2 regions of the Photobacterium nomapromontoriensis genome follow, and region 2 is predicted to be linked to the other one. Evidence: predicted binding sites of a transcription regulator. Region 2 holds the regulator's gene; the other holds the start of a gene.

Region 1 (6,032 bases), on a different contig from region 2:
AAAGCACAAACGATTACCGTAAATAGGATAAGCGATGAGCGGACAACTTCTTGATACCATCGCCCTGACCGAGCTGTCAGGGGTTGGTGCCAAAATAGCAGAAAAACTGGATAAAATAGGCCTGCACACGGTGCAAGATCTGCTGTTCCATCTTCCGCTCCGCTATGAAGACCGCACCCGGATCTGGCCGATTGCCAGTGTGATGGCCGGTCAGCACCTGACCATTCAAGGAGAGGTCATCAGCAGTAATATCGCCTTTGGCAAGCGTCGAATGCTGACCGTGAAGATCAGCGATCACACTGGCAGTGCGACACTGCGATTTTTCAACTTCACTGCCGCGATGAAGAACAGCTTCGCTGACGGCAAGCAAGTCAAAGCCTACGGTGAAATCAAACGCGGCCAATACGGGCTGGAGATCATCCATCCTGATTATCGTATTTTTTCTGAACCCACCGAGCTCAGTGTCGAAGAAACTTTGACCCCGGTCTACCCGACTACCGATGGCTTGCGCCAGCTGACCCTGCGTAACCTCACCGATCAGGCAATGCGGCTGCTCGATAAAGCCGCGGTACGTGAGCTACTGCCTGAAGGCCTGTATGATCGCCAAATGACACTCGCCCAAGCCTTGCATGTGATGCACCGCCCAACACCGGATGTTTCGTTGGATCAACTCGAGGAAGGCAGGCATCCCGCTCAGCAACGGTTGATTTTAGAAGAGCTGCTGGCGCAGAACCTTTCAATGCTCGCGGTACGCAGCAAAAGCCAGCAACATGCCGCCTGGCCTCTGGCGGCACCGGACTCCCTAAAACAGACGTCCCTCAAGCAGCAACTGCTCGACAGCCTGCCGTTCAGCCCGACAGGCGCCCAGCAACGGGTCGTGGCCGATATCGAAACCGATCTCACCAAGCCACACCCGATGATGCGTTTAGTCCAAGGTGATGTGGGTTCTGGTAAAACCCTTGTCGCCGCCCTTGCCGCTTTGCGTGCCATCGAACACGGTTATCAGGTGGCCCTGATGGCGCCAACGGAACTGCTGGCCGAGCAACACGCAATTAACTTCGCCAATTGGCTCAACCCGCTTGGTATCAACGTCGGTTGGCTCGCAGGCAAACTCAAAGGCAAAGCCCGTGACGCTGAACTAACCAAGATCGAAGGCGGTGAAGCCAAGATGGTGGTCGGCACCCACGCTTTATTTCAAGAGCAGGTGGTGTTTAATAACCTCGCATTGGTGATCATCGATGAACAGCACCGTTTCGGGGTCCACCAGCGACTGGAGCTACGCGAAAAAGGAGCCAATGACGGCCGTTTCCCGCATCAGCTGATCATGACCGCAACGCCTATCCCACGCACCTTGGCGATGACCGCCTATGCCGATCTGGAAACCTCGGTGATCGATGAACTACCACCAGGCCGTACCCCAATCCAAACCGTTGCCTTGCCGGACTCGCGTCGTCCTGACATTATCGAGCGGATCCGCTCTGCCTGCCTCAATGAAGGACGTCAGGCCTATTGGGTCTGTACCCTGATTGACGAGTCCGAGGTGCTGGAAGCACAAGCAGCCTCAGATACCGCTGATGAGCTCACCGCACTACTGCCCGAACTGAATATAGGCCTCGTGCACGGCCGAATGAAACCGGCAGAAAAACAAGCCGTGATGCAGCGCTTCAAGGCAGGTGAGCTTCAGCTACTAGTCGCCACCACTGTGATTGAAGTCGGGGTCGATGTCCCCAATGCCAGCTTAATGGTGATCGAAAATCCAGAACGCCTTGGTTTGGCCCAGCTCCACCAGCTCCGAGGCCGGGTAGGTCGAGGCCAAGTCGCCAGCCATTGCGTGCTGCTCTATCATGCGCCACTATCTAAGACCGCTCAGAAACGTCTGGGGGTATTACGCGAAAGTAGCGATGGCTTCGTCATCGCCCAACGTGATTTGGAGATCCGCGGCCCCGGTGAGCTACTCGGCACCAAACAAACAGGGATTGCCGATTTCAAAGTGGCAGATCTTATTCGCGACCAACATCTGATCCCGCAGGTGCAAAAACTGGCACGCTACCTTCACGATAATTACCCAAGCAATGCCAAGGCGATTATCGACCGCTGGCTTGGTCAACGCGAAAACTACTCTAATGCCTAGCGCCAGACCAATGGCTCCCTCTCTGCCGTAGATTGCATGTATGCATCATTACTTTCCACCGCGCAATAACGCAAACGATTGCTTTCTACTGAGAGATCACTAAAATAGCGACAAATTCTATCTAGCCCTTCTCTCCAGTGGAATTCTGGTTCTGAGTAACAGCAATCACAGAGCAATCCAGACCCACGGTTTATCGCCCATTCAGCGCAATAAACAGGAATAAAGAGAAACACCAAGGAAGCATTGGCCATGACTCACCAGCACAGCACCGTTGAAACACCACACAAGTCGGATTTGATTTATCGCTTAGAGGATCGACCACCTCTGCCACAAACCTTATTTGCCGCCACCCAACATTTGTTGGCGATGTTTGTTGCTGTGATCACCCCGTCGCTGATCATCTGTCAAGCTCTGGGATTACCCGCCAGTGAAACCAATACCATTGTCAGCATGTCACTGTTTGCGTCTGGTATCGCCTCGTTCATTCAAATCCGCACATTTGGTCCGGTTGGTTCAGGCCTACTGTCTATCCAAGGCACCAGTTTTAATTTCCTTGGCCCAATCATCGGTTCAGGCCTCGCCTTAAAAGCCGGGGGCGCAGATATTCCCACCATGATGGCCGCTATCTTCGGTACCATTCTGTTTGCCTCACTAACCGAAGTCCTGATCTCTCGGATTCTCCAGCATGCACAACGGGTCATTACCCCACTGGTGTCCGGTATTGTCGTCACCCTGATCGGTCTGACTCTGATCCAAATCGGCCTGACCTCCATCGGTGGTGGCTATGAAGCCATTGAAAGTGGCACCTTCGGCAGTCTCGACAATCTGATGTTAGCCGGCACGGTACTAGGCATGATTGTGCTGCTTAACCGCGTTAAAAATCCTTATTTGCGCGTTTCCTCGATTGTGATTGCGATGGCCGCAGGTACCTTGTTGGCCTGGATGACTGGTATGCTCGATACCAGCCGCACCACCGAGGCTGATTTCATCGCGATCCCTATCCCGATGCAATACGGGCTAGGCTTCGACTGGGGATTATTGATCCCGCTAGTGATTGTCTTTGCGATTACCTCACTGGAAGCGATTGGCGATATCACGGCGACCTCTGAAACGTCTGAGCAACCCGTAGCTGGCCCAATCTACATGAAGCGGATCAAAGGCGGTGTACTGGCTGATGGCATTAACTCTGCCGTTGCTGCACTGCTCAATAGCTTCCCCAACTCTACCTTCAGCCAGAACAATGGCATCATCCAGCTAACCGGTGTTGCCAGTCGCTATATTGGCTACTTTGTAGCAGGGATGCTGGTCTTGCTCGGATTGTTCCCAGGGGTAGCTAACTTAGTGCAACTCATTCCAGAACCGGTTCTTGGCGGCGCGACCATCGTCATGTTCGGTACCATTGCCGCCTCGGGAGTTCGGATCATTTCACGCTGTAAACTCGACCGCCGAGCCATTCTGATCATGGCCCTGTCGTTCTCAATGGGTCTGGGAATTGCTCAAAAACCGGAGATCCTCCAGTTCATGCCAGATATAGTCAAAAGCATCCTGTCATCAGGCATGGCTGCCGGTGGGATCACCGCAATTATCCTGAACTTGGTACTTCCGGACGATAGAGACTAGGTTCGAGGTTCGAGGTTCGAGGTTCGAGGTTCGAGGTTCGAGGTTCGAGGTTCGAGGTGAGTGTAAAAACAAGAAAGCGAGAGTCAATGACTCCCGCTTTTTTTTGTTCGACGTAAATGGATTATTTTCGGATGGCTAACGGTAGGCTTATTTGCACCTTCAGCCCGCCGTCTCGGCGATTAGACACCTGAATAGAACCTTCATACTGGTCAATGATCCGCTTAACGATAGCTAACCCCAACCCCGTTCCTTCGGTATCGGTTCCTCTCGCGGTATCACCCCGAGTCAGTGGCTGGAACATCTTCGCAACCTGATCCGGTTCAATCCCAGGGCCGTCATCTTCAACACAGAACCAAGCACTCTTACGATCAGCCGTCACCCCACTGGATATTTTCACCCAGCCGTTACCATAGCGCAGTGCATTAATCGCAAGATTGGCAATCGATCGTTTAATCGACACGCCATTAGCAATAATCACACCAGGGATAGCGGTCAGTGCCAATTCAATCCGTCGCTCATAGCCACCTTCCGAATTAGCGACTTCCTCCAGCAAGCTGTTCAGATCCAACTCTTCCTCAGCCTGCTTCTTGGTGGATTTCAAATAGTCCATAAACTGGCTGATGATGTCATTACACTCTTCCGTATCCTTAATCATGCTTTCAGCTAAATAAGCATCTTCCGGCGACATCATCTCTGTCGCCAGCCGGATCCGAGTCAACGGGGTGCGCAAGTCATGGCTCACCCCTGCTAATAACAGCGCCCGATCATCTTCCAGTTGCTTGATCCCAGCCGACATCCGGTTAAATGCTTTGGTCACAGCACGAATTTCAGAGGCACCACGCGCAGGTAACACGGGCGGTGTTTCTCCTCGAGCCACTTGCAACGCGGCTTTTTCCAACGCGACTAATGGCCGATTTTGGATCCGGATAAACAGCCACCCACCAGCGATCACCATAAAAGTAATGATCAGGCTGTAATGAAATAGCGGTGAGAAATCATCTTCCTGCAGCTCTGATAGCGGGATCCGCATCAGGTAACCCGGAATCGCCTTACTCTGTAGCCATAACACATAGCTGTCAGCGCCTAGCACCAGTCGAACTTCGGTCGGTGAATTGAGCTCTCGGCTCATTTCCTCGCTCAGGTAGTCCACCACGGTGGCTTTCTTAAACTCTTCCATATCTGCATCAGTGACATCGGAGCCATCCATTGCATGCAGCGTCACGCCGAGCTGCTCAAGCAATTGTCGCCGGATCGGGGTATCAAGGTGTACCGTCTTACCATCGGCCAGCTCCACATCTTCTTTGAGCATTAGCCTGACCTCATAAGCCAGAATACGGTTGAACTGCTGCAAACTGGGCAGCAACGCATAATTTAAAACCGCGAGATATGAGAAAACCTGGCTTGCAATCAGCAAGCCAGCTAGCAGGATCAGAGTTCGGGTAAAAGTACTGCGAGGAGATAATCGCATGACTTACGCCTCATTACCGTCCGGCACAAAGACATAGCCTAACCCCCAGACAGTCTGGATATAGCGAGGCCGGCTTGGATCTTCTTCTATCATCCGACGCAAACGGGAGATCTGTACATCAATCGATCGTTCCATGGCCGAATACTCACGACCACGCGCCATATTCATCAGCTTATCACGCGACATTGGCTCACGGGCATTAGTGACCAGTGCCTTCAACACCGCAAATTCACCGGAGGTCAACGGCATGGAATTTTCGCCACGAAACATCTCACGGGTACCGAGATTCAGGCGGAACTCACCAAATTCAATCGTCTTGCTGTCAATGCTCGGAGCCCCAGGCACCTCCACCGTTTGACGACGCAATACCGCACGAATACGCGCTAACAGTTCGCGTGGGTTAAACGGCTTAGGCAGATAATCATCAGCCCCAACCTCCAGCCCGACAATACGATCGACTTCATCGCCTTTGGCAGTCAACATCAAGATCGGCAACATATTATTGGCATTACGTAACCGGCGACAAATCGACAAACCGTCTTCACCCGGCAACATTAAATCCAACACCATCAAGTGGAAAGTTTCTCGGGCTAATAGACGATCCATTTGCTCACCATTGGCAACACTACGAACCTGGAAGCCTTGCTCAGACAGGTAACGTTCCAAAAGCGCACGCAGGCGCATATCATCATCAACAACCAGAATCTTATAATTTTCCTGCATAAATCACCTTGCTTGCGTCGACTGAATTTATCGAACTTGCGCGTATGTTACTCGACCCATCCCATGTCTCACTGAATTTTGCGGCTAAAA
Region 2 (6,032 bases):
GTCGTGATGTTAGGCGGTCAGTATGAAAATAAGCACACAAACGATTGCTTATTTTCACACTATCCATACTCATGTTGCTAGGATTAGCTAAGTTTAGCGAGAAGTTCTGAACGTCGCTCCTGAGGGATCACGGACCAATGTTGGCCACTTATCGCTCCTTCAAGTGCCCAGAGTAACTCAAGGCTTATTGTTCCTTGGTGGCTATTTTGCAGCGCTTTATAAGCATTGATCGAACCCGCTTCGAGTAATTCATTAACGGTCACAATACCCGCTTTTTTAAGCATGCGTTCATTGGCTAATCGTAAGTTAGGTAGATCTTTAATGCGATCGGGTTCGGCACTGACTTTAGTTTCTTTGTCTACTTGTGCGGCAGCGAGGGAGCGCTCGGCTTGCTCGATAATTTTTGTAGTATCTTGCCACCATTCTTCAGGAATAGCGTAGTGGCGAGTTACAACGGGAAAACCTCGTTTAGTATAAACATACGGTTCCAAGCCAGCTTGCTTGAATTCTTGTTCGTTGGTTGCATTGGCACGTAGATGAAGTTTGTTATTCACAACGAGGGCAAACATTGTTTCACCCGCGAATAAACCAAAACCACCAAACATTGAGCGAGATTTCATGTTACTGAAACAATTAAATAGGCGTAATGAATCTTTTAATACAGGTTTGTCCATGCTTTTTCTCGGTGAAAATATCCATCGGTGACCCCGCTACCATGAGTGACAGAATGATGACAAACTGAATACTTTTAGGTCGGAAGCTTTGCGTCTCTATCTTTCGACAGATTTGCCTTGTTCGTGATAAATCAAGAATATCCTAGTTAGAATATTTGAACCTGCTCCCATTTTTTAAAATGTGACATTGGTTCCATTAATTGCATTTGGTTTCTGCTAGGTAAGCATTTTTACTTCATATGTAATGCAAATTATCGGTGAAAATAGACACAAAAAAACGGAGGCATAGGCCTCCGTTTAAATTACTAAAATGACGTGATGCCACTCAGTTGTTTAAATTTCGCACGGATTGACGAACAACAAGTTCAGGAACCATTTCAAATACTTGAGTGGCATGATCCTTGTCTCTCATGCGATACATTAATATTTCTACGGCACTTTTACCTAACCGGCGTTTAGGCTGGTGGATGGTTGTAAGTGGCGGTGAGAAATACGGTGCTAAATCAATGTTGTCATAGCCAATGATGGATATGTCATCTGGTACATTAATACCTGCCAATTGGAAGGTACTGATTAACCCCATTGCCATGATGTCATTAAAGCAGAAGATAGCGGTTGGACGCTCTTCCATCGCGATGATTTGATTAGCGGCATTAACGGCAGATTCACATTCAAAATCGCCTTCTAAAATCCATGCTTCGTTGACGGGCAGGCCAGCTTCAGCCATGGCTTTATTAAAACCTTTTAAACGTTCGCGACAGGCTGTTTTTTCACGATGGCCAGTCAAACAACCAATGGCTTTGTGGCCGTGTTCGATAAAGAATTTAGTGGCAACATAGCCGCCTAATTCTGCATTGTCTTGGATTTTATCTGTATGCGGACTTTCAGGACCCCAATCCATGACAACCATAGGTAAATCTTTCTGGCGTTCAAGCAGCGCCAGTAATTCTTCATCAAGATCTGAGCACATCACCAGTAGGCCGTCAACGCGCTTTTCAGCAAGCATGCGTAGGTAATCACGTTGCTTGGTTAAGTTGCCTTCAGTGTTACACAAGATAAGTGTGTAGCCTTCACTGTAGCAGTACTCTTCAACGCCATGTACGACTTCTGCGAAGAACGGGTTGGTTGATTTGGTTACAAGCATCCCTATAGTACGCGTAGTGTTACATTTTAAGCTACGTGCAACCGCACTTGGCGCGTAGTTTAGCTCATCAACGGCGGCTAGCACTTTTTTCTGTGTTGCTTCTGCCACGAAGCGTGTTTTGTTAATCACGTGAGAGACGGTGGTTGTAGAGACACCAGCCATACGTGCAACATCTTTAATCGTTGCCATAATTATTCTTCTAATAATAAGAGGTCAGAGGACCTTAATAATCAAATTAGTTACCCAATAGAACAATGAACTGTTGGCTGCTTGTGGAAGTAGAGCACTGTTCTATTGGCTGTCGGTAACAGAAACAAAAAAGAGCCGCATTAACAAATGGCGGCTCTGCTACACCGATTCTACATGTGTTCTTATCGTACGCATACGTTTCATTGTGTAATCGCTTGCGATCACATTTTACTTAGTGTGGTCAAGAGTGCAATGTTTCTGAGTTGAATTAATGAGAATTATGCGCTGCTTGCATCACTATTCGATGGGGAGAGTATGAATCTGTATCAGAAATGCATAATTTAAAGAATTGTCGGTATGTCACCGTGTTTGAATTTTACTATTGGTCTATAGCATTTATCTGGCTGTTGTTGTTATAGGGGATCCTGGCAGACTCTGTCGGATTCGTTTGATCGTGATCATCGTCAGTTTTATCCATACTTGATGAAGCCCAAATACGTGTGATAATTAGGATTATCCAAGTTCTAAAAACGGACAGACGCATGTCAACGAATAACAAAGCGGGTGTACGATTTGCTTATATCGCAAGTTTTTTAACACCTTTTACCTTATTGATTTCAGGCATTATTGCCATTATTTACGCTGGCTATAAACTTAATAAAGGTACGGATGAGCTCTGCTACAGCCACTACTACACGATTATTCGATCATTTTTCCTATTCTTTACTTTTTTTGTCGTGTTAGGTGTAACAGCTGCCACAACCACTGGTATGGTCGCGGGTGCGGAGTACTGGGTGAACAGTGATGTGCTGGATTATGTGCTTGATGGGATCCCGGTAGTGGGTGTCATTATTGCGCTAATCGCTATCATCAGATGGTTTTTTCAACTTATCCGTGGGATGCGTTTGCTGAGCCAAAACAAAGCGATCGAGTTGTAATTGCTTGAGTTCTAGCAGAGGCTGATAGCCTGAAAGTAAAAGCAAAACCCGTTGCCAAGTGCAGCGGGTTTTTTATTTACGAAGAATGGATGCTCAGACTTATATACTTAAAGAGGCGCAATTGATGGAGTTATGCTAATGGTATCTAAGTCTCAATTACCTGCTCGTAAAGAGGATATCAATATTGTGCATGAAGACAGACAGGAGCAACCAATGAGCATGCATGAAGGTATTGCAATATGGTGTGACTGTTGTGTATGTGAAGCTGAACCTTATTGGGCAGATCACGCCGAAGAGCTGGGCGTCTCACTCAGTAATTATGAAGAAGGCAAAGAGCCCAAATAGGCTACTGAATGGCGATGATGACATCGCAGCCAGCTGCGATGTCATATTGCGGATAAACGAGAGGATAAGCTTATTTGCTGATTTGCTTCGTTTTTAGTAACTGAGCCAGCTCGGTTATGAGTGTTTCAGTTTTCGGGTCATACGCTTGCATTGCGGCTAGCGTATCATTTTGCAGTTGTGTCTGCATTGCGATGAGTTGTTTATCCGATAAAATCCGTTCACGCTGCTTCGCGAGCTCTTGTTTTGCTGCTGCAAATTCTTTTATCAGTGCATTGCGTTCTTTTTCACTGAGAGCTTGGTCTTGTACCTTGCTCTGGAGTTCATGGGCTTTGTTGACGAAGCTTTCGGGATTATAACCAACGTCAGTCGCTTTCTTTTTATAAGCCGCTTCAAAGGCTTTAGTTTGTGTCACAAGCTCAGGATGTGTTTGTAGCGCATGTTGGCGAATACTGGTGAGGTCACGTTGTATTGCATTGATGCGGTAAGCCGTTTGGTTATGAGCCGTGATACTCGCACTAGCCGCGCTAGTGGCAGGAGTACTGGTTGTTGTTGTGTTACTTGCCTGAACGTGTGGCGCCATCGTGACAACAGCTGCCATTAATAGCGGCAGTGAGAACTTAAATAGACGGTATGGTGCGTGTAGAAACTGAGCAATAGGGGATTGATTGACTTTCATATCAGAACCTTGTTAACGACCATGAATGGATGGCCACTGCGTTATTGGGTTACTTCACTGTATAAAATACGATGGAAGGTAATGTCAGTATTATGTCATGAATACTGGATAGTACCTGAATAGGCTTGTGTTAAAAAAGCCAGCAATCCTATGCTGGCAAAAAGAAGATAGTGCGGTTGACACGCTGGCTATTGCCAGTCGGATTTATTGTTCTTCACCGATGAGGTAAGCGGTATCAAGCTGGCAGAATGCAAGTAGCATCTCAGCAGCAGCAGCATAAAAACCAAATTTATCGTGTCGTTTTGCTTCTTTAGCAAATAGTGGTAGCCAGTTTAGCAACATGGTATTGATGAAGTTAAGCTGTGCCTGCATTAATTCTTCCGCTGCGGCTTCAGAAGATTGCTGGTTAGCCATGATAATCAGGTTGCCCATAAAATCCAATTCGATGGCTAAGTGGTCTGCTGGCTCATTGAATTCTTTTCGCTGTGCAATCGCATATTCATCCATCAGCTTATTCATATCTTGAGCGGGTTTATCGTTCATTAATCCACTTTTTCCTACATACATTGACGCGTAGGGTAGTGCACCAGATTTGGGGGTGCTTAAGAATAGGCCACAGAAGTCAGCGGCGAGTTCTAGCTGAGCATCGTCACGCTTATCGAGACGTTGTAGTGCATCACGGAACGTTTCAACTGATGCTTTGAGTTCTGCGGTCATGGCCAGTCCAGAAAGGAAGGTTGCCATTTCACCATTTTGGTACTGTTCAATATCCTGTTCGGTTAATTCACGGGCGAATAGCGAAGACATCCACCAGTAAATTTCTGCACGCTGCTCGTTGAAAGCAATAAACTCTTTCATGATTACTCCAAATCAAGACAATACGGTCAAAATAATAAGAGGGGACCGTAAAGAAAACATATTCAGATAGAATAGTTCTATAACTTATTCTATGTGAATAGATTTTTTTTGAAAAACGGTAAAGATTGAGTCAGAGGCCGAGGCCTCTGACTCGTAACACTAACTTACGCTAGATCCATTGCTGGGAATAGTGGGTTAATGTCGGTAACTTCTGTTGGGCCGTTAAAGCCTGTTACCGCTGGAACTGTACCAGTGAATTTCTCAACTTCTACCAGTGCAGAAGCTGCAGATGTTGCCTGTGCCAGCTTCGATGAACCGATGTCTTGAGTCAGTACGTTTGGATCGCCGTAAGTACAGATAGTACCCGCCTTGCCACCTTCTAGCGGGCTGTACCATGCACCTTCGTGGATACGGCATACACCTGACATGTAGTCATCGCTCACAACAGCACCAGCCAGTACTTGGCCTCGGTCGTTGAATACTCGAACGATATCGCCTGACTTGATACCACGCGCTGCTGCATCTTTGGTATTGATGAAGATAGGCTCACGGTCAGCAATCGCGTACGTTGCACGGTGATCAGTTGACGAACATAGCTGTGAGTGCAGGCGGTGCTTAGGGTGCGTACTTTGCAAGTTCAGTGGGAACTTTTGAGAACGTGGACCACCGTGGCTACGTTCTGTTTTCTCGAACCACATTGGGTGACCCTGACAGTCATCGTAACCCATGTCGGCGATAGTCTTACAGTAGATCTCGATCAAGCCAGAAGCCGTACCCAGAGGTTCTAGATCCGGTTCTTTACGGAATGATTCGTGACGTACCCACTCTGCACCTTCAGGGAATTCGATGAAACCTTCAGTTTCCCAGAATTTCTTGAAGTTAGACATACGAACGCCTAAACCACGGCCTTGCAGACGCGCACCGTTATAAATCTCTTCGATCAATTCCATCTGAGTTTTACCACCGGTAAACGCTTCTTCGCGGTTATAACGGGTGCAAAGCTCACGGAAGATTTCGAAGTCATCTTTTGATTCGTACATAGGCTCAACAATCTTCGGCAGGGCAATGATACCTGCGTTAGAGTGATTACCGTACTGTTCAATATCGTTACGCTCGTACGTGGTTGTCGCCGGTAGAACGATATCGGCAAAGCGACATGTTGCTGTCCACTGGTGATCGATAGACACAACAGTTTCTAGCTTCTGCCA

What was found. Region 2 encodes PurR, which represses purine synthesis genes. Its sites were predicted from a motif close to TNANGNAAACGTTTNCNTNA; they were not measured.
Region 1: L4D12_RS07265 (uracil-xanthine permease family protein) is a predicted target of PurR. The motif match lies at 2,198-2,217, and genes of this name have one in related genera.

The regions. Positions count from the first base shown of each region.
Region 1 is NZ_JAKJSL010000021.1:54,282-60,313, reverse strand. Features, by position in the region: gene trmH (tRNA (guanosine(18)-2'-O)-methyltransferase TrmH) at 1-22, shown strand, start outside; gene recG (ATP-dependent DNA helicase RecG) at 35-2,131, shown strand; gene L4D12_RS07265 (uracil-xanthine permease family protein) at 2,381-3,751, shown strand; gene envZ (two-component system sensor histidine kinase EnvZ) at 3,873-5,219, opposite strand; gene ompR (osmolarity response regulator transcription factor OmpR) at 5,223-5,942, opposite strand.
Region 2 is NZ_JAKJSL010000017.1:30,615-36,646, reverse strand. Features, by position in the region: gene L4D12_RS03295 (TfoX/Sxy family DNA transformation protein) at 84-674, opposite strand; cyclic di-GMP riboswitch class I at 698-801, opposite strand; gene purR (HTH-type transcriptional repressor PurR) at 1,000-2,007, opposite strand; gene L4D12_RS03285 (hypothetical protein) at 2,550-2,945, shown strand; gene L4D12_RS03280 (hypothetical protein) at 3,084-3,290, shown strand; gene L4D12_RS03275 (hypothetical protein) at 3,361-3,966, opposite strand; gene torD (molecular chaperone TorD) at 4,171-4,824, opposite strand; gene torA (trimethylamine-N-oxide reductase TorA) at 4,989-6,032, opposite strand, start outside.